DNA from 3 places in the Thalassotalea montiporae genome. Region 1 is predicted to be linked to each of the others. Evidence: predicted binding sites of a transcription regulator. Region 1 holds the regulator's gene; each other region holds the start of a gene.

Region 1 (7,504 bases):
GCTTTTTTTGATTTTATTCGACCCGCCGTAGAGTCAAATAATAATGCTATTCTTGCAAACCGAGCAGCACTTGAAGAAATGTTGGCAACTGTGTCTTTAGGTGAACCGCTGATGCCTGGCCAAGAACAGCAATTGGATGAGTTGGCTAGCCGTTATCGGGTGAGTAAAAAGGGTAGCCAAATGCAGCAATTACACCATTTGTTGTTAAAGGTTGATGAAATCCCAACCGCACTTGTGCTAGTGCAGGCAGCAAACGAATCTGCTTGGGGAACATCAAGGTTTGCTCGCATCGGTTTAAATTTCTTTGGTATATGGTGCTACAAATCGGGCTGTGGCATGGTGCCTCGTTCTCGTAATAGTGGTGCCAAACATGAAGTGGAAGCATTCCAATCTGTTGATGAGGCGGTTAACCGTTACTTGCACAATATCAACACGAATAACGCATACAGCGTATTTCGTTCAATTCGCCAACAACTGCGCGAGCAAGATCAGCCATTAGTGCCTGAAGTGTTAGCTATGGGTTTGTTGCCATACTCTGAGCGCGGTTCAGACTATGTGTTGGAGATCTCAGATATGCTGCGCCACAATAGCCAATACTTGCAATCTTCAACCGCGCCTTAGCTATAACGCTGCGCCCCTGCAGCTCAGTAGTATGCTTATCTATCGCTTAGTATATCTTTAACTAAGCGAATTTCTCCGGTTAATTTTGTTTTGCTTTAATCGTAATCGTGAGTGTATCGATTGGATTATTTCAATCAAAATACAGCTAGACCAAGTAGTTTTAAGAAGAGTTTTAACCTTTTAACTATCCATTGATAAATCTAAGATAAAATAACAACGACTAAGGTTTGGTTGATTCGAATATAGAGCTAACAGCAGAGCTAACTATAGGGCTAGAGGATGAGTCAGCTGATAACGGAAGGCAAATAAAAATGCCGCAGTTTAAATGATTTAAACTGCGGCATTGTTTTATTTTTTATAAGTCTATTGCTTAAGCTTTTAAGGAGTAATCTTATAAAAATACTTTTACGATGGCGCTAACAACGCTTTCGTCATCGATACCAGCGATACCGAATTTGTTGTGCCAGTAGCTGTATTCAATACCCACTTCAACAGCGTTTGGCTTACCAAAGTAATTACCTACGTCTAAACGCACTTGCGGATTGAAGTGGAAGTCAGCAGCGTGATCGTCGGCTGAAGAAGACCAATCAATGTAACCATCAATCATTACTTTGTGTTTGCCCATGGTAATCGGGTAGCCGTAAGTAATGGTTAATTGTGTGTCGTTGTCAGTTAATTCGTTGTTCGCTTGGTAAACATCAGCGCCAAAGAATGCGAAACCAGGAATATTCCAAGAGGTACCAACACCAATTAAGTAGTTATCAAAGCCGGTGCTGAAATTAGGCTGAGAGATGCTCGCATGCTCGTAAGTACCTGCAATGAATACATCTTTTAGTGGGCCGTAAGAAACCTTGCTGTCTAACGCGTATGAAAGGCTTAAACGAGCGGTAACTTCACCGTAAGTTTCTTTGTGCGTTGGTGCATTGGCATCTGCTTTAGCATCAATGCGGTCAACAAACATAAAAGCGTCACCCCAGTTGTGGCCTGAAGCGTGCTCTAAAGTGAAAACATCTACGTCGTCATTAGTTAATACTTCAAAATCACTGGTGTTTTTGAGGTAAGTTAAGCTATTTGAACTCCATATTGTTTGTGCAGAAGTCATACTTGATACAACAAGGCCGCCAGCGACCAAAAAAGTACGAGATAAAGTCATTGAACTTTCCTATCCAAAATAAATGAACTTAATTACAAATAGTGCGGCTATAAATAGCACACTGGCTGATAACTGATTAAACTTGCCTGCAAAAATTCGCACTGCTGCATAACCAATAAAGCCAAAGGCAATACCGTGAGCAATAGAGAAAGTTAATGGCATAGTAATACAGATTAGAGCTGCAGGTACTGCTTCTAACAAGTCGTCCCAATCAATATGAGCAAGGCTTGAAAGCATTAATACCGCAACGAAAAATAGAGGGCCTGCTGTGGCGTAAGCTGGCACCATACCCGCTAGTGGCGAGAATAATAAGGCAAGTAAGAATAAGCAGCCAACAACAACCGCAGTTAAGCCTGTGCGACCACCAGCGGCAACACCTGAAGCACTTTCAACATAACTGGTGGTAGTTGAGGTGCCTAACATGCTACCTGCGATAGTTGCAGATGAGTCAGCAAGTAGTGCTTTATCTAGGCGAGGCAGTGAACCGTCTTCATTTAGCAGTTTACCTTTTTGGGCAACAGCGATTAATGTGCCTGAAGTATCGAACAAGTCGACAAACAAGAATGCAAAGATAACACTGATCATGCTCACTTCTAATGCGCCCATGATGTCTAATTGCATAAACGTTGGAGTCACATCAGGTGGTAGCGACACTAAACCCTTAAATTGAACGTCGCCAAGTAAAATGCCTAAGCCAGTCACAATTAAAATTGAGTACATTACCGCGCCATTCATACCGCGACTTGCCATTGCTACAATCAGGAATAAACCAAGTGCCGCCATCAACGCCGGTAATGAAGTAATATCGCCAAGGTTAACTAAAGTTGCTGGGTTATCTACGATAATGCCAGCGCTTTTTAAGCCGATAAAAGCGAGGAATAAACCAATACCGGCAGCAATACCATAGCGCAGTGATTGTGGAATACTGTTGATAATCCATTCGCGAATTTTGAAGATGCTCAGTATCACGAAAATGATACCCGAGATAAACACGCCACCAAGCGCAACTTGCCAGCTGTAACCCATCTCAAGGACGACTGTGTAGGTGAAAAAGGCGTTTAGGCCCATGCCCGGTGCAAGGGCAATTGGGTAGTTGGCGAAAAAGCCCATAATAAAACAGCCAACCGCTGCGGCAACACAGGTTGCGACAAATACGGCGCCGTGATCCATACCGGCATCGGCTAACATAGCGGGGTTAACAAAAATAATGTAAGCCATTGTCAGGAATGTGGTGATTCCCGCAACTACTTCTTGGCGAACGTTAGTTCCGTGTTCTGTAAGTTTGAAAAGTTTTTCTAACATCATGGGTTGCTAAGCTTAAAGTTTGGGCCAATTCATTGGCGTTAAAAAGAAAGCGTTCAATGTCCTAGATGCTGTTTGCGTAAAATGAGGCAAAAAGCAGCGCATCAGGACATACTTATTCGTTAAATAATCCGTTAATTTTTCTAAACAACTTTTCTAAATAGTTTTTACAAATAGTGTTTAGACATTGGAAACGTCGATAATCATTGAATCGTCTATGTTGCTATCTAACGAATTGGCAAGCTCTGTCGCTAAATTGGTAGACGAAACAGTTTCTTTTGAAAAGTCATAAGCTTCGCGTGGCGCGCTGCGATCAATTGGCAGATTGGCGAAGTCAAATAGCTCAGTATCGGCTAATTGGCTTGGGCTGACATTTTTCAATGATTTAAATATGTTTTCAATGCGACCTGGGGTTTGGGCATCCCAGCTGCTAAGCAAAGCCTTAATATTTTGGCGTTGCAGGTTTTCCTGAGAGCCACACAGGTTACATGGAATAATTGGATATTCACGTACTTCTGCAAAGGCAATAAGGTCTTTTTCACGAACATAACTTAACGGGCGAATAACTGTGTTTCGACCATCGTCTGCGCGAAGCTTCGGTGGCATAGCTTTTAGCTTTGCACCAAAGAACATATTTAAAAATAAGGTTTCCACGATATCATCCATGTGGTGACCAAGGGCAATCTTAGTTGCACCAATTTGCTCAGCAAACGAATAAAGCGTGCCGCGACGTAAACGCGAACACAAACCACAAGTGGTTTTACCTTCCGGAACTTTTTGTTTAACAACCGAATAAGTGTCTTTATCGATGATGTAGTAGGGGATATCAAGTGATTCGAAGTAGTCGGGTAAGATGTGTGCTGGAAAGCCCGGTTGCTTTTGATCCAAGTTAACGGCAATCACATCAAAATTGATCGGTGCTGACTTTTTTAAGCTAAGCAAAATATCAAGCATGGCAAAAGAATCTTTGCCGCCACTAATAGCTGCCATAACAACATCGCCTTCTTCGATCATATTGTAATCAGCAATCGCTTTACCGACTTTACTACGAAGTCGCTTCTGCAACTTGTTGGCTTCAAAGATGGCCTTTCTGTTATCTGCTTCAGTCATACCAAAAAACTACTCAAATAATTGGGCGCGTATTATATAGCTAACTGGTATAAAAGATAAGTAAAAATAACCAACAGTAGCATTCTTTTTAGCGACTGTTGGTTACGATTTTGTTAATGTTTTTGGTAACTTACCGAGCGGTCAGCTTTGGTTTTGGTGTTTTAATATTTTGTTTTATATTCGTTATATCAATCTGTGTATGACTCAGCAGCTAGCTTTGTAGCGGTGAAATATAGCCTGCTGGTTTTAACGCCAAGACATCACAATTCAATCGGTCAATAACATGTTCAGCAGTATTACCGATTAGTGCTGCTGACAATCCGGTACGACCAATTGTCCCTAAAATGACCAATTCGGCATCAAGTTCTTGTGATAGCTCGTCAATAACATCTTCCGGTAGACCTTCTTTGATATAGGTATTGGCGGTATCGATGCCGTATTTTTCAGCATGCGTTTGCATTGATTGTTGATGATGCTGCAACATGGTGTCGTTGTATTGGCTGGCATCAAATTCGGGGATTTCGATGGCAATGTTGACCGGAGTGCCAGGAAAAGAATTAACTAAATGCACATTAGCGCTAATTAAATCAGCAAGGTGTTTGGCTTCTTCTGTGATGATGCTATTGAGCGATTGGTGCTCACCTTCATCACTACCGACATTAACCGCCGCTATAATATTGCCGTTTGCTGGCCATGAATGGTCTTTAACCAATAATAATGGGCATGGGCATTTACGTAATAAATGCCAGTCAGTTGGTGTGAAAATCACGGATTTGAGTTTGTCGTGCTCGTGCGTACCTTTGATAACAACGTCATAGCCATGCTCTAACACTTGGTCAATAACCGCTTCAAAAGGTCTGTTATGCCAGATCACTTTGATGTCGATGTCTTTTTCAGAAGCGCCTAGCTCCTTTATACGTTCATCAATCCACAACATACGATCATTGATCACAATTTGCCGCATGGATTCACGCTCGTCGCTAGAGAGCATAGTCGTCATTTCGTATGAAAAATCGAAAATGCTCAAAAACGCTGTGATTTTGCCTTGCGTTTTATCAGCAAGCTCAATTGCCCGACTTAAGGCTTTTTGTTCTTCAGTTGTTGGGTCAACTACGACTAAGATTTTTTGATACGTTTCCATGCTCGGTACCTCGCTGATTCAATAGTGTACAAACAGTGTGCTTTTAATGAGCAAATAATTATTTGTTTTAAATCAATAAATAGGCGCTACTAACCAATTACTTTTAGCTTAGTAGGTAAATGCACTGATGCAAGGTTGTTAGCGGTGAAAACGGATTGTTAAAGGGGAATAAAAATAGAAGCGAAGAAGAAAAAGGAAGGAAATCGCCTTGCTTTACAGCATGGCGACTTCATTTAATCCATCGAGATCATTGATGGTAATTAACTTCCCTTCAACAATGATGAGCTCTTGTTTATGAAAACGATTTAGCAAGCGACTAATCGTTTCAACGGTCAAGCCAATGTAGTTGCCAATGTCGCCACGCGTCATTGTTAAGCGGTACTGGCTGGCAGATAGGCCACGGGCTTTATATCGGCTACTTAACGATGATAAAAATGTTGCTAAGCGTTGCTCGGCATTTTTACGATTAAGTAGTGATAGCATATCTTGATCTGCTCGAATCTCATTGCTCATTAGCCTTAAGACTTGGCGTTTAAGTGCTGGCATCGAATTCGAAAGTTCATCTAGAGTATGGTAAGGGATTTCACAAACCATCGACGTTTCTAATGCTTGTGCAAAACTCTGGTGCTCGCTGCTGGCTAAGGCGTCGAAACCCAGTAAATCACCAGCTAAGTGGAAGCCGGTAATTTGTTCTTCGCCGTTAGAATCAATGGTAAATGTTTTAAAAGTGCCTGAGCGAATGGCGAATAGAGAGTGAAGTGCTTCGCCGTCTTGGAAAATCTTTTCGCCTTTGTGGATAGGGCGCTTGCGGTCGATAATATTATCGAGTGTATCTAACTCCTGCTCGTTAAGGGAAAATGGTAAGCAAAGCTCACTGATACTGCAGTTTTGGCAATGAATATGATTGTTGCTTGCACAGTGACTAGACATGGCGGAATAACCTTAATATTTCCTTGGAATTACGCTCGGTATAGTATTAAAACATCAGCCTGTAAGCAATAAACAATGTATAAAAACCGTAACAGATTAGACCTGTAGCCAAAACGTTTCTAAATGTTCGATTTTGTAGCATATTTTTGACCGAGAAGACGCCAAAGGAAAGGGTGAGCAATGCGGGTAGGGTACCAGCACCAAATGCTGCCATAATCAGTGCCCCTTGGCTAAAGCTACCACTGGCGAGCGACCATGTTAGCGTTGAGTAAACTAAACCACAGGGTAACCAACCCCAAACAGCCCCCAAGCCAAATGCTTTACGTTTGTTATTTACCGGCAAAAAGTGTTTCGCTAACGGCGAGATAAATTGCCAAAGCTTTTTACCGGCTTGCTCAACCTTCGCCAGTAACATAAACCACTGGCCTAAATACAAGCCAAGTAAAATTAGAAAGACGCCTGACAGTAGTCTTAAACCCGTTAGCGGTACACCGAAGTTTTTTGCCGTAATTGAGCCGGTAAAACCGACAATACCGCCGATTAAGCTATAAGAGAGGATACGGCCTAGATTGTAGCCTGCTACAAGTGAGAACTTTTGCTGGTTTTGTCCGGCAGGAATGGCCGACAACAACATACCAGAAACGCCGCCACACATGGCAATGCAATGGCCTGCACCGAGCAGGCCAATAATAAATGCCGAAAATAGATCGATGTTCATTAACGCTTATTGCTAGTGTCAGATGATGTGCCAGATGATTGCTCTGAAGCTTCGGTATTACTTACTTCGGTATTCGCTGTCTCATCTTTCAACTTTTCATCATCGAATAAGATGCTTAAACCTTCTTTTTCCAAATCATTAAATTGCTCGGTTTTTACCGCCCAAAAGAACAAGTAAATGCCGACAATAAGCAGGATGATAGCTATGGGAATTAGTACGTAAATTACACTCATTTTTTCAATAATCGCAACGAGTTAGTGATAACCAATATTGAACTGGCTGACATGCCAATTACCGCCATATAAGGCGTAATGTAACCGCAAACGGCTAATGGCAGTACAATAGCATTATAGCCAAATGCCCAGCCATAATTTTGCCAGATAATACGGCGAGTCTTTTGTGCAACATGACGCAATACCGACAATGACGTTAATCGGTTGTTAAGTAAAATCACATCAGCGCCACTTTTTGCGACGTCTGTACCACCGCCCATGGCAATGGAAACGTGTGCTGCGCTAAATACTGGTGT
Region 2 (7,504 bases), on a different contig from region 1:
GGGCGAAGTGCAACGAAAAAAGAAAAAGAACAATTTAAGGAAGACATCACCTTTGAGTTACTGCCTCGCGCTTTTAGCCGTTACAGCGACACACACGGTTATGTTTCGCCACAGCACAACATTATCGTAGTTAACTCAAGCTCTCGCGGCAAAGCCGAAGACTTTCTTGCCCTGCTTCGAAAAGTACTAGGTACGCTGCCAGTCACTAGCTTTAGCCCTGACCAAGCGCCAGATGAAGTCATGACAGATTGGATCACCGAGCGCAGCTTAGGGGAAAACTTCCAACTTGGTATGGAAGCTGAATTCAATGCATTGGGTGATGACGGAGCGGTTGTTCGCGTTAAAAACCAAGACCTGACCAGCGATGAAATCAAAACGCATATTGATGCGGAAAAATATGCGGTAAAAGTTGCCCTAGAGTGGGATGAAGCGATGTCATGTATTCTTTGTGATGACTTGGCTGTGAAACGCTTGAAGTTCTTTGATGTACTGCATGAACAAAACGACGACATTGATAAAGACGATATCGTTGCACGCCTTGATGCCGATTTTGCGTTAATGTCTGGTGAAATAAATCGTTTCATCACCGATTTGTTAGCAGAATTCTCGTTGAAAACGACTGACTATCTTGATGACGAAGATAAGTAATATCATTAATTTAAGTTAATAAAACTAGCGTATCCCCAATGGCTGCGCTTAATGGATTGTCCGACTAAAAAAGCCGCATCTGCGGCTTTTTTGATCGTCTTTTAACTAGAGTAGAAATCAGCGCTATATAAACATTGAGCGGGCACTTTCGTACATTTCGATAAACTCTTCAGTTTTCATAAAGCCTTCATCCGGCATAATGCCTTTCCCTACATAGCTTCTCAGTAAAGCTTCTTGAGTAGACTCATTTTTGAAAATTCCGTGATACACAGCGCCAGCACGTATAAAGTCCAAATAATGTACTTCTGTTGGCAATACCGTTAAATCACTCCAACTTTCCACTAGTTCACTAAACTCTTCAGAAAAACCCCAAGCTTGAGTTACAGCCGCCCCTATTTTGCTACCCAGCTTAACTATCGCCTGCTGCAAGAACGTTGGATTGGCAAAAACATCAGGGTGCTTTTCCGCCTCGGTCAATATCGGTAAAACCCCAATATTATGCACCAGTGCGCCAAGCGCTAAGGTATCTAGCCCAAGTGACGTATGTTTGTTGTCTTTTAGATAAAAAGTCATTAAGGCGATGGCCACAGACGTGACATCTATAGTTTTTTGCCATGAGCTTTTCATATGCATAGCAACAATTTCATTTTCAGATACGAAAACTTGCTCTATTGCCATGGCGGTCGCAATACTTTTGATCTCTCTTAAGCCAATTCGAGTAACCGCTTGGTTGACCGTTTCAACTTTAACTGAACGCCCCATTAGTGCGCTGTTAGCGACCTTAAGCATACCAAGTGATAATGCAGGGTCTTGAGAGATGATATCGCTCATGCGATTTAAATTAATGTCAGGATCATCAGCCGCTTCACGCACTTTTAGTGCAATCTCAGGTAAGGTAGGTAAAACGAGTGCATCATGCTTAATTTTTTCCACTAAAATGGTGTACAGAGCATTTTCCGTAGACATGAATTATCCTTATGTTTTGATATGCTTATCTAAAAAAGTAGCACAGTTATCACTATTTCGACGAGTTAATTTTTACGGATTTATTCAGCACTAAACAGACATTAAATAGTCACAGCTTAACCCAGCGCACAAAACTTGATTTACATCAAACTTTCCTCAAGTAAGTGACTCACATATACATATTTAATTGCCGTTTGTTTTTCAGACACTAGAATGTGCGAACTTTTACGTTCCCATAATTTATAGAAGTTGTTATATGTTTAAGCCAGAACTGTTATCACCGGCAGGAAGCCTTAAAAACATGCGTTATGCCTTTGCATACGGTGCGGATGCTGTATATGCAGGCCAACCTAGATATTCTTTACGCGTAAGAAACAACGAATTTAATCACCAAAACTTAGCACAAGGTATTCAAGAAGCCCATCAGCTGGGTAAAAAGTTTTATGTGGTCAACAACATAGCACCTCATAACAGTAAATTGAAAACTTTTATTAAAGACCTTAAGCCTGTCATCGAAATGCAACCCGATGCGATGATTATGTCTGATCCTGGTCTTATCATGATGACCAAAGAAGCATTCCCCGATATGCCATTGCACTTATCAGTGCAAGCGAATGCAGTAAACTGGGCAACAGTGAAGTTCTGGCAGCAGCAAGGCATAGATCGCGTCATTTTATCGAGAGAGTTATCGCTTGATGAAATTGAAGAGATTCGTATGCGTTGCCCAGAAATGGAAATTGAAGTTTTCGTACACGGTGCACTTTGCATGGCTTACTCAGGCCGCTGTTTATTATCAGGCTACATGAACAAACGCGATCCAAACCAAGGTACCTGCACCAATGCTTGTCGCTGGAACTACAACGTTCATTCGGCAACACAAACTGAAACAGGTGATGTCATTGCCAGTGCACCTGTAGAGTTTGATCCGCAAGCGGGTAAAGGCTTTGATGATGTAGTACTAATTCAAGAGCAACATAAGCCGGATGAGTACATGCCTGCGTTTGAAGATGAGCATGGCACTTACATTATGAACTCGAAAGATCTACGTGCTGTAGAACATGTAGAGCGACTGGTGAAAATGGGCGTGCACTCGTTAAAAATTGAAGGTCGTACAAAGTCATTCTATTACTGTGCGCGTACTGCACGTGTTTACAATCAAGCGATATTAGACGCTATGGCAGGCCAATCATTTGACCAGCAACTTAACGGCGAGCTTGAGCACTTAGCACATCGCGGTTACACCGCAGGCTTCTTACAGCGCCACAAGCACACTGAAACACAAAACTATGACTATGGTTATTCAAAAAGTGACACCCAACAGTTTGTTGGTGAAGTGCTTGGCCGCAACGAAGACAATGGCTTAATTGAAATTGAAGTGAAGAATAAGTTCTTGGTCGGTGACGAACTTGAGTTAATGACGCCAAATGGCTGTCAGACCTTCACTTTAACACACATGGAGTCACGCAAAGGTGAAGTTATTCGTGATGCCAAAGGTTCAGGCCATATCGTCAACATTTCGCTCGATACCGAGATGAAACTTGATTTCGGCATATTAATGCGAAACCTGGACAATGGTGAGACAACTCGTCATCCGTTTTCGCAAAATCAAGCAGCCGGTCAATCTGCATAGCTACTGACAGGAGCACCTCACAATGGCACTGAAGATTTTAGCGAGTTGTATTAACTGTGATATGTGTGAGCCTGAGTGCCCAAACCAGGCGATCGCATTAGGTGAAGAAGTCTACGAAATCGACCCTGCCCGCTGTACTGAGTGTTTAGGGCATTACGATGAACCAACGTGTGTCAAAGTATGCCCTATTGACTGTGTCGTGCCAGACCCAGAGCATGAAGAAACCGAGGAAACCTTGGTGAAAAAGTTTGAGCTTCTATATCAATTGAATTAACGAGTTGAACAATTATGGCGTAGGAAAAAGGTTTATAAATAAGGCGTTATTTTTAGTAACTAGTCGCTCTAATTTCAAAAATAACAACGCAATTTATAAGCGCTTTAACAAGCCAGAATGTTCAAGTGGTTATTGAAATTGATATTGTATCAGCTCGACGTCAAATCAGCGTAAAAGACCTCTATTTACCGCTACTAGAAGTAGTAGCGGTAACCTATCTGGAATTGGCGCTCAATTAATTCAATTGGTTGTTCGAGATAAGCTCGGGCTTGGCGATCAGAGTCAATCCAATTGTATTCTGCCAGCATAAAGCTCTTTTTGTTCAAACGGTAGCGGTAAGCAATAGAAATAGCGTTACCATTTTCGTTGTTGTTGTCGCCTTGCGTATCATCAAGATCATCAACGTTAAAGTGTTCTAATCGCAGTGCAAGATGATGGTTTGACCAAAAATGACGAAGCATCAAAAAGCCACTGTCGTAATCATTATTAACGACATCTTCAAACGTTGGTGATGTCATATAGGTGCTACCTTGCATATACTGCCCAATCAATTCCCATTGCTTGGCTAAGCGGTACTTGACCCCGATATGACTAAACTCGGTTGTCCAAGTGTATTGCCCTTGTTTAACAATACCCTCTTGCGCATGGTTATCGTAGTAGCCAATATTAACTCGCAACGCTCTATCATATCGCCATGAGGCGGCGACATGGACTCCCCAGCGATCATCCAATTCACGAAATGGATCTGAGTCGCGCGCTTGCTCATCTAATTCGCCACTTAATGCAGGAAAATAGGGAATGCGGAGTTTTTCGTGTAGCAATGTTTGGCGACTGCCAATTGTCCAGCCATGCCAAGCTAACATAGCGCCTGCTGGGTCATTATTTTGGAACAAAGAAACGGTTGCACCAAATGAATGTGCGGAGTCTGTAAATTTGCCTAGCTTCTCAAGCGTTAGTTGTCCGCCAGTACTTCTGAGCTCTTCACCAATCCAGTTGTTAATCGTACTAGAGGTAAGGGTGTAAGGAGTAGACCAAGCAGTAGCAATGTTTTCCATACTGATCTGTGGATAAAATATGCCTAATTTAGATTGCCAACGCCAACCTTTTTCACTAGGTACACCTTTATATGATATGTAACCTTCGGTAAAGCCAATAGCGTTGTTTCCTCGATCAGCAAAGCCGTTACCGACCAAGGTCAAAGAAACGTTATTTTCCCAATCGACGTGGTATTGAAGCCCTAGCTGACCAATAGCAACACCTGCACCGTCATCAAAACGGAACTTTCCATAATCGCCTTTTAAGTAGCTATTTCCATCTGCGCTACTGTTAACATTGTAAAATCGTAAATCGACAAGTCCTTTTATGGAGGCATCAGCTGCCACAGCTGTGCCACTTAGCATTAGTCCTGAAAATGCTAAAACCTTAAAAAGCGATTGGTGCATTTAATTTTTCGTTCTGCTTATATGGTATGGGGTATTCTCAATCCATTGCTCAAATACGTCAGCGGGTAATGGTTTACTGATGAAATATCCCTGTGCTAATTGGCACCCTTGCGCTTTTAACCACAGCAAGGCTGTTTCGTCTTCAATGCCTTCAGCCACCACAGAAAGCCCCATATTATGTGCAAGTTCTAAAGTTGACCGTACTATTATCTTATCACTTTCATCAGTTGAAAGGTGTTGAACAAATGACCGATCGATCTTTAATTCATGAACAGGCAAATGTTTTAGCTGTGCCAGTGATGAGTAACCTGTACCGTAGTCATCTATTGATAGCTTAAAGCCATGTTCACGTAAGTAACAAAGGATCTCTGTTGCTTTTTGTGCGTCTTCAACCACAGCCTCCTCAGTTACTTCCAAGGTAATTGCGTTGTCACATAGCTGGTGTTGCTCTTTGAGACTGATAACATAATCAGGGTAAGACTTGTCCATGATATTAGCAGCAGAAATATTGATCGCGATATTGATATCAAAACCCATTTTTTGCCAGCTAACATACTGACTTACTGCCGCGCTGGTAACCCATCGTGTTAACGCATCCATTTGCCCAGTTTTCTCAGCAATGCTAATAAAAGCGTCCGGCGGAATAAGCCCTTTCTCTGGATGCTGCCAGCGAACCAAAGCTTCAACATGGCTTATTGTCATGTCTGAAAGCCTAAGCTTTGGTTGATAGAATAGCGTTAGTTCATCCTGCTCAATCGCTTGTTTTAAACTATTGGTTAGGAATAAGCGTTCAACAGCGTGTTGGTCGAACTGCGGATCGTAGACTTGATAGGCTTGCTTATTCTTTTTGGCATGTTGCAAAGCAACGTTAGACTTTTGCAGTAATTCAGTTTCATCGCCGCCATTGTGCAGTGAAGAAATCGCGATACCAACCGCAAACTGTAAATGCAAGCTTATGTTCTCGTATTGGCACCGAATAGTTAATTGTTGAAGCAATTGTTCAATCAGGGGCTCCACTTCTTGCATATCAGCTAATAATACAAAATTTTCACCGCCAAGATGGAAGCACGAAAGCCCTAACTTGGTTTTTACAATGCGCTCGGCGACTTCATTAATGACATCGTCACCGACTTGATAGCCCAGTGTGTCAGTAATATCTTCAGCGCCTAAATAGCAAAGTTGGATAACAATAAAATCTTGCTGAGCTTGTTTACGCTTAGCTAAAGCCTTGATGAGTGAGTTGCGGTTTGGTAAGTGTGAAAGTGAATCATGGAATGCTTGGAAGCTTATCGTTTGCTCACGAGAAACAATGGCCTCAGTCATATGGTTAAATTCATCAGAGAGCTCTTTAAGTTCTTTACTACCATCAACCGCAACGCTTTTGTCGTAATTTCCTTGTGATATTAATTTCACTTGGCTTACAAGCTGCGTAATCGGTTGGGTTAAGCCACGTGCAATTGCTACAGCGCCAATGACTGAAAGAGCAACTGTCAGTGCAATAAGCAGTGCTAAACGCAACCATTCAACACCGATACTTGCTAACAAGTCTGCTTTTGACTTATAAAGCACAGCATTAATATTGGAATCAACTAACTGCCCTACTAGCACCTCTTCGTGGACATAAGCGCCATCGTCGTTTTTAAGAATATTGTCGATGCTAACTATGCCATCGCTCAAACGCTTGTATTGGTTGGCTGCAATCAGCTCTGAGCTTTCCCCGTCATTGAGCACAAACGCAATATTAACATCAGTAAGGTTAGCTAAATCTAAGGCAAGGTCTTCATCAATCAAATAACCAAAACCAATCCAACCGATATCGCGGCTACCACTTTTAATCGGTGCTAAGCTTAACTGATACAATCTATCGTTTAGCTTGATTAGCTGGGTATTGGCCTCGGCAAATAATTCTCGCTTTTGGCCAAAATACGCACCTTGCCCTTTACCAACAACAACACGTGTTTTGCCTTCAGGCGTTTTAAGGGTAACAAGTTGCGCAAACACTAATCCATCATTATCAATCGCCATCGCAAGATCACTATTAATGCGTTTTCGATGATTGTTAAGCGCAACTAAAAAGCTTTTGTTATCTTCTTGCAGGACTGATTTAAGACCGTAGTCCTTCGCGGCTGTTTCAGCGAACGCTGATAAATAATAGCTACGATTGGTAAACTGGGTTTCAAAAACATCTTTTGCATTGCTAAGACGATTTGTTAATTGGATGTCCTCAAGCTGTTTACTAGCTTGAAAGGTAGAAAAAAAAGACACCAGTTGAACAACCAAGAGCAAAAATAGAAAGAGACTTAAAATTTTGCTCTGAATGCTACGGATTTTAAAAAAAGACATACGTGCTTAGTACTCTTCTAAAAAGTCAAACTCTTCTTGGTTCTCTTGCAATGGGATTGGCAAAAGTTTATCAGCTAATCGCACTTGATAAGTATTACTTAAGGTACTTTCATTAATCACGGTGATACTGCTTTGCTGTCGATTGTCATTGTCTAGCTGAGGATGCCAAACAGAAACTTGGTATTCACCTAGGTTAGCCAG
Region 3 (7,504 bases), on a different contig from region 1:
CGAGAGCAGCTAGCAATCAATATGTTGCTTGTGGTCAAGAAGCTGGAAGCTTCTTATTTGGTCAACGTCGCTTTGAACAATTAAATAATGCTATCGACGTAAAAAAATATAACCTGCCCAATTTGTCCGACGATAGCCGAAAAGCACTTTACGAGAAATATCAGCTACCTAAGCACAAACATTTGGTTTTACATGTCGGCCGATTTTCTAAGGTAAAAAACCATCAGTTTTTGCTAGCCTTGGCGCAAGATAAGAATTTAGACAACGATATTCATTTTGTTTGCGTAGGTGATGGCCCGTTAAAAACAGAAGTCGCGAAGCAAATTGAGTCTGCTAATCTTCATCAGCGTTTTTCCCTGCTGGCGTCAAATAATGAGATTGCTAAGCTTATGGCCATCGCTGACGCTTTTATTATGCCGTCAGTTTTTGAGGGTGTTTCAGTTGCTCTGCTAGAAGCGCAGGCAAGTAATCTTCCATGTTTAGTGTCAAACACTGTCGCAAAAGAAGTAGACATGGGAATGGGCAGCTTGAAATTTCTGTCATTGTCAGAGCCTAATCGCTGGACTGAACAATTAAACCTTATGACACCCAAAGCATTAGATAGCGAGGCGCAGGCGTGTTTTTCACGTCATGGTTACTCCATTGATGACGTCGTCGATAAGCTTATCGGTATTTATCAAATCCAATGAAGTTAACTTTGGGGTCAGTAAAGAAATTTCCCATCGAGCTTATGCTAATAGGCTTTATTTTTTTACTTTTAGCGATCACGCAACAAGCTTTTCTAATGTTAGCCGTAGTCGCTATTGGGGTTGCTGTTGCAGGCTTGTTGCCTTTCTCTCGCAGTATTCAATTGATAATTTTCTTGATCCCATGCTTGGCACCGTTTTCGACAAATCCTTATTTGCCTGTATCTCTAGCCACTTTGATTTATTTAGCTGTGTTAGGGCGTTACCTGCTAACTGAAGGCGGAAGGAGCCAATACTACCTTCCTGGCATTGTTGCTGCACTTGTACTGATTGGCTTTGAATTGCTGCATATCATCTACAATCCAGTGGTGTTCTCGAGCAAAACTATTCGTTGGCTATTACTATTTTTGTTGGTGGTCATGCTGATCTTTGACAAGAGAAAATATGCCAGTTTTGCACAATTGCGGTTTGCATTTCTACTTGGCTTTGTATTTTCGACTTTATTTGGCCTGCTTAGTCAGGTATTTCATCCCGAAGTGGTATATAACACTAACGTTATACAACGCTTTTCTGGCGCTGCCGGCGACCCAAACAATTTCGGGTTATTTTGCTTGTTATTGGTATTTTTTTATTTACCCAGTCAGCCTAGAGAGCAGATTTCAATCTCCCAATTGGCGCTTTGTGCGGCATTATTAGGAGTTGGGGCAATAACTGTTTCTAGAAGTTTTTTCTTGGTCACGAGTTTTAGCTTGTTGCTTTACTTTGTTTTGTATTTTCGCACCGCTATCGGGGAAATGGTCTATCGAAGTGTTGTATTTTTTGCAGTTTTAGTGGCAGTAGGCTTTGTACTCTATTGGCATGGTGCGACTACTGAGCTGGCAATTTTTGAGCGTTTCTCTAGCGATAATGCCGCCGATCTGACTGGAGCTCGCAGTACTATTTTTGTGGAATACTTAACCCTGTTTACGCAGTTAGATTTAAGTTTTCTGCTCTTTGGTGCAGGAATCAATGGTTACCTTGGTTACTATAACCATTTCTTCTTGAACAATAACGTATTTACTGAAATCGTTGGCCCCCACAATACCTATATCGAGTTGCTTGTCAGTTTTGGTCTGCTTGGCAGTTTTATCTTTCTTTATTTTTTTTATCTGTGCTTTAAAGCTGAAAAAATTCGAACCTCGACTCAGCAAATTTATGCGATCAGTTTGTTACCGCTTATTGTCTTCAGTCTATATTGCTTGAGCTTACAGAACTTAGGTAAATATACCAGCTACTTGTTGTTACTAATGATTATCTTAAATACCTGCCGAGCCAAACATGAATGACGCTAAACAGCGCAGCCTAGGTGTGGCGTTAGGCTACTTATCTATTACGCTAAGAAATATTCTTGGTTTATTGCTGATCCCTTTTATGATTCATCATTTGGGGATCAGTGAATACGGGATCTACAGCCTAGTTTCTTCATTAGCACTTTATCTCGTCATACTTGAGCTTGGCTTATCAAATACAACTATTCGTTTTATTTCGAAATATCGTGCGGAAAATGACGTACCGGCCCAACATCAGTTTTTGGGTAATGTACTGTTTATCTACACGTTAATTGCAATGCTTGTCTTTGCGGTGGGCAGCTATATCTGGTGGCATTTACCCAGCATGTTTGCTGAGAGCTTGACCTTAGAGGAAGTAAGCCTACTCAAACAAAGCTATGCGCTATTGCTACTTAGTGTGATTGTGACTCTAATGAGTAACAGCTTTACTGGCATTATTACTGCGCACGAAAAGTTTGTCTTTGAGCAAAGCTCTCAAATTTCATTCTTTTTGCTCCGCTGCTCGCTGGTTGTTGGTGCATTATTGCTTGGTTACGGCGTGATCGAAATTGCGTTAATAGACCTTGTTATTAATGTTTGCCAAGCCTTGATGCGTATCTATTTTGTTTTCTGGAAACTTAAGTTCAAAGTTTCATTCCAAGGCTTTAATTTTACAGCTTTGAAAGAGGTAGCTGTTTTTAGTGGGTTTGTAGCACTTGCTGTGATTGTTAATCAAATAAACTGGCGTGTTGATAACCTTATTATTGGCTACATGCAAGGCAGCGAAGCGGTAGCTATTTTTAGCGTTGGTATTCAGCTTATTCTATGTTTTATTGCCTTTGCCAGTACGATTTCAAACGTTTTCGCACCGAAAATAATCAGCATGGTGACAGCGAAAGCAACGATGACACAATTAACCGATGAGCTTATTAAAGTCGGTCGAATGCAGTTGATCGTTCTGGCGTTTGTACTCGGTATTTTTATTCTATTTGGACAGCAATTTATCCAACTATTTGTTGGTTCAGAGTTTCAATTAGCTTACTGGGTCGCATTACTTCCTATGATACCTTTCACCCTTGTACTAACGCTCAGTGCTAGTAATGCATTACTGCACGGAATGAATAAACACAAAACAAAAAGTCTTATTTTACTGGCTACTGCATGCCTAAATGTCATGTTCTCGGTGTTCTTAGTTAATATTTATGGGCTGGTTGGCGCCGCGATTGGTACTGCAGCGACCTTACTTATCGGTGAAGTTTTATTAATTAGCCGCTACCTAGCCAGCTTAGGTATAGAAATCAAGCGCTTTTACTATGAAACCGCTGTTCTTATGTTGCCAGTACTAAGTATTGCCATTGTAGGCTCTGCGTTCATTATACCTGAGTTTAGTGGCTGGTTTGGCTTAATCTGCCAGTGCCTTCTTTTTCTTATGGGTTATTTGGTTCTGATTTATTGGTTATTCATCAATAAACAGGAAAAACAATGGATTAAAGGTATTTTGAACAATGTGTTTGTTAGGGCAGAAGTGAGAGGTGTTAAGTAAATGAAAGTAATGATTCTTGGCGCCTTTCCTGATTCCATTATTAAATTTCGCGGTGTCTTAATTGAGCAATTAGTGCTTCAAGGGCATGATGTTGTGGTATCAACGGCATATGCCACTAGCGATATTGTTGAGCAGGTAGAGGCTATAGGCGCTCGTTTTGTTGGCTATAAGGTTGAGCGTAATGGCCTAAATCCCTTGGCGGATCTCACAACATTCTGGCAATTGTTAAAACTGTTTCGTGCTGAGCAGCCTGACAAGATCCTCGCATATACTATCAAGCCAATTATTTGGGGAGGCATTGCGGCCAAGCTAATTGCCAGAACTCAGTTCTATGCGATGATAACTGGCTTAGGTTATGCGTTTGAAAAAGGCTCGTTTAAAAGGCGACTAATACGAGGCTTGGTTAAATGTTTATATCGTTTTAGCTTATGTTCAGCGAGCAAAGTGATTTTCCAGAATAACGAAAACAAGCAGATATTTATTGATGAAAAGTTAGTAAATATTGAAAAAACTGGCCGAGTTCATGGTTCAGGCGTATCGCTTACCGACTATGTTCAACAACCGTTGCCTGAAAAGCCTATAACTTTTCTTTTGATCGCCCGATTATTGGGTGACAAAGGCATCAGAGAATACGCCCAAGCTGCGCAACAAGTTAAAGCTAAATATCCTGAAGTAAATTTTCAGCTTGTAGGTCCTTTTGACCCCTCACCTGACGGGCTTAAATCCGATGATGTTGGACAATGGCGAGAGTACATTGATTATTTGGGTGAACAAAAGGATGTGCGCCCATTTATCGAACAATGTCATATTTATACACTACCTTCTTATCATGAAGGTTTGCCCAGAACTGTGCTGGAAGCAATGGCCATAGGCCGCCCCATTTTAACAACCGATGTTCCAGGGTGTCGCGATACTGTAATTAACGGCGAGAATGGCAAGTTAGTGCCAAGCAAAAGTGTGGATGCGCTTGCCAACGCTATGCTTTGGTTTATTGAAAACAGCGATGAATGGCCTGTGATGGCTCAAAAGAGTCGAGAATTTGTCGAAACTTACTTCGATGTTAATCGAGTGAATCAACAGTTATTTTCTTTGATGGAACTCAATGTTAAGTGCGACAATGCACGCGATAATACGGCGCAGTCTGCTGACATCATAGTCGAATAGTCGTCGCGCGATACCCCTTAATATTTTTAGAATCAAAAATCGAATATTGATCATAAACAACAAACATAAAGTTATTGATGATATTTATTCGCATTTGCATTTATCTTTGTGCTAGTATGCTTTACAAAATTTACATAACTTTACGCATGAGCATTTAATAACCTATAACTTATGGGGATGCGCTCAATACTAACAACAAGGTTAATCTCGAAAATGAAAAAGTCTCTAATTACTACAGCTATTTTAGCGTCGTTAACTTTATCTGCCTGTGGCGGTAGCAGCGGCGGTTCTGACGATACAGATCCAGTAACCCCTACGCCAACGCCAAATACTGCTCCAACTGATATCGCTATTGATAACAGCAGTGTTGATGAAAACGCAACGGGTGCTGTAGTAGGTAAGCTGTCAGCTACTGATGCTGAAGGTGGTGCTATGACGTTTACCGTTGATAGCGATGTGTTCGCAATTGATGGTGACGATCTAAAACTTGCTGACGGTGTTGCTGCAAACTTCGAGCAAAACGAATCGTTAACAGTTAATGTAACGGTTGCTGACTCAGATGGCGCAACTTATTCAGAAGAATTAACCATTAACGTGAACGACGTATTAGACGCTTACACATTTGAAAGTAAGTTTGTTAGCGGTGAGTCAGGTGTAAACTACAGCGGTCAAACTGCACGCCAGGCACAAATTGCTCAGCTTAACCACTACATTGCAAACGATTTACAAAGTGAACTTGACGCCACAAATGGTCCACTAAGAACTCGTCAAGACGTTATCAATAAACTTTACTCTTTCTTCCACTTAAGCAGTGCCGATGATGGCTTAGACTCATCAGCAACTGACGGCTTAGGTCAAGACTACACGCTATACCACTACGATACTAACCAAGCAAACATTGGTGCTGGCTTACAAGTAACATTCGAAAGCGACGCATTACAACCAACGATTGGTGCGATCTCTGGCAGCCATAAAGATTTACGCGGTAAGCTTGCAGGTAACGACGCTTCTCGTATGCACAAAGATTGGAACGATGGTTCAAGCTTTGCTGGTTGGACTGACGGTATGACGCCAACCAACTTAGTGGCTGAGTTCTTCAAGCAACTAGCTGACAACGCAGACATGGTACTAAGTGGTGACCTACGTCGTGATGAAGCTACGGATGAAGTGATTAACACTGTTTATATCAATACTAACGGTACTGATTTAAAACAACTTATCCAAAAATTCCTATTAATGGGTGTTAACTTCTCTCAAGGTACTGATGACTACTTAGACGAAGGTATTGGCCAAGATCGTGATAACACACAGGCTCGTAGCTCGGGTGGTACAGATACATTGTTAGAGCACGGTTATGACGAAGGCTTCGGTTACTTCGGTGCAGCACGTGACTACATCGAATATAGCGATGACGAAATTGCGCAAAAAGGTGGTCGTGATGATTACCAAGGTAAGCACGACACTGATGGCGACGGTAAAATTAACTTGCTTTCAGAGTACAACTTTAGCGCGTCAGTAAATGCAGCTAAACGTGACCGTGCTACAGCGGGTAACACTAACCCAACTGATTTCACAAAAGATGCTATGGAAGCGTTCATTGCAGCACGTGAAATTATGCGCACAAATACAACGATCAGCGATGATCAACAAACCATGATTGAAACGTATGTTAGCCAATCAACAATGGCTTGGGAAAAAGCAATTGCAGCAACGGTTGTTCATTACATTAATGATGTAACCAATGACTTAGAAAAATCAGGTACCGCTGACTACAACTCTGGTGATGTTGCTAAGCACTTCTCAGAAATGAAAGGTTTTGCACTTGGTTTGCAGTTTAATGAGAACTCTCCGTTAACTGAAGCTCAGTTTGCTGAAGTTCACAGCTACATGGGAATCAAGCCAGTATTACTTGCTAATGGTTCAACAGATATGACAGCTGTAAATGCTTACATTGCTGATTTAGATAAAGCTCGTGATATCTTTCAAGCAGCATACGAATTTGACGCGGAAAATGTTGAGAACTGGTAAAACACCAATAATCAATAAGTTAAAGTAATTTAAGCCTTGGCTCTTAGGACCCAAGGCTTGTTTTGTTTTTATTGCCCTAAAAAATATGAGTACTGTGGGCGATAGAAATAAGTGGTAATTTACAAAAAGGTTTACATATGTCTGTTCATACTAAACGCGCGCTATTACCAGTGGCCATAGCCAGTGCGCTTGTTCTTAGCGCCTGTGGTGAAAGCACTAGCAGTGACGCGGGCCCCGATTTTAATGGCGGTTCAACACCTCCAACTACACCACCAACAACGCCTCCTACGACACCACCAACGACTCCTAATCCGAGTTTTGAACAAAAAGCGCTATTAGAAAACCTAGCTGATAACGTGATTAGTCCAACGTTCGAACAATTTGTCCAAGCTACTGGCGCACAAGTGTCTGCAGTGGAAAGCTACTGTCAAGTGGAAGTGGCTGCTGGGCAAGGTAACGCAACTAGTGAGCAAGTAGATACCGCTTTAACGGCGGCACAAGCAAGCTGGCGCACCAGTATGAATATTTGGCAACAAGCAGAAGTTATGCAAGTAGGGCCTTTGGTAAGCAACGGTGGTTTTTTGCGTAATAAAATTTATGTCTGGCCTTTAGCAAACTCTTGTAACGTAGACTTTGAAGTTATTAACTTTCGCACAGGTAGTATCAATGGCCAGCCTTATGACATTGCTAACCGTGCTGCCAGTCGACGAGGTTTAGCTGCGCTAGAGTACTTATTGTTTAATGAGAACCTAGATCACAGCTGTACTGTTGGCGCT

The links. Region 1 encodes FNR, which switches genes on or off when oxygen is low (the NO sensors DNR and NnrR bind a similar motif). Its sites were predicted from a motif close to TTGATCTAGATCAA; they were not measured.
Positions count from the first base shown of each region.
Region 2: a site for FNR is predicted at 1,750-1,763, ahead of trhP (prephenate-dependent tRNA uridine(34) hydroxylase TrhP). Genes of this name have one in related genera too.
Region 3: a site for FNR is predicted at 4,747-4,760, ahead of ACSLUR_RS08975 (DUF4856 domain-containing protein). Genes of this name have one in related genera too.

Region 1 is NZ_JBQRUO010000008.1:82,344-89,847, forward strand. It holds gene ACSLUR_RS17475 (glucosaminidase domain-containing protein) at 1-621, shown strand, start outside; gene ACSLUR_RS17480 (outer membrane protein OmpK) at 1,013-1,774, opposite strand; gene ACSLUR_RS17485 (NCS2 family permease) at 1,784-3,076, opposite strand; gene ttcA (tRNA 2-thiocytidine(32) synthetase TtcA) at 3,257-4,186, opposite strand; gene uspE (universal stress protein UspE) at 4,398-5,327, opposite strand; gene ACSLUR_RS17500 (fumarate/nitrate reduction transcriptional regulator Fnr) at 5,541-6,257, opposite strand; gene ACSLUR_RS17505 (sulfite exporter TauE/SafE family protein) at 6,304-6,975, opposite strand; gene ccoS (cbb3-type cytochrome oxidase assembly protein CcoS) at 6,975-7,208, opposite strand; gene ACSLUR_RS17515 (heavy metal translocating P-type ATPase) at 7,205-7,504, opposite strand, start outside.
Region 2 is NZ_JBQRUO010000006.1:185,926-193,429, reverse strand. It holds gene rdgC (recombination-associated protein RdgC) at 1-648, shown strand, start outside; gene ACSLUR_RS16135 (HDOD domain-containing protein) at 772-1,614, opposite strand; gene trhP (prephenate-dependent tRNA uridine(34) hydroxylase TrhP) at 1,871-3,244, shown strand; gene ACSLUR_RS16125 (YfhL family 4Fe-4S dicluster ferredoxin) at 3,267-3,518, shown strand; gene ACSLUR_RS16120 (putative porin) at 3,713-4,960, opposite strand; gene ACSLUR_RS16115 (bifunctional diguanylate cyclase/phosphodiesterase) at 4,961-7,225, opposite strand; gene ACSLUR_RS16110 (cupredoxin domain-containing protein) at 7,310-7,504, opposite strand, start outside.
Region 3 is NZ_JBQRUO010000002.1:547,674-555,177, reverse strand. It holds gene ACSLUR_RS08995 (glycosyltransferase) at 1-689, shown strand, start outside; gene ACSLUR_RS08990 (O-antigen ligase family protein) at 785-2,011, shown strand; gene ACSLUR_RS08985 (oligosaccharide flippase family protein) at 2,004-3,536, shown strand; gene ACSLUR_RS08980 (glycosyltransferase family 4 protein) at 3,537-4,700, shown strand; gene ACSLUR_RS08975 (DUF4856 domain-containing protein) at 4,914-6,728, shown strand; gene ACSLUR_RS08970 (imelysin family protein) at 6,866-7,504, shown strand, end outside.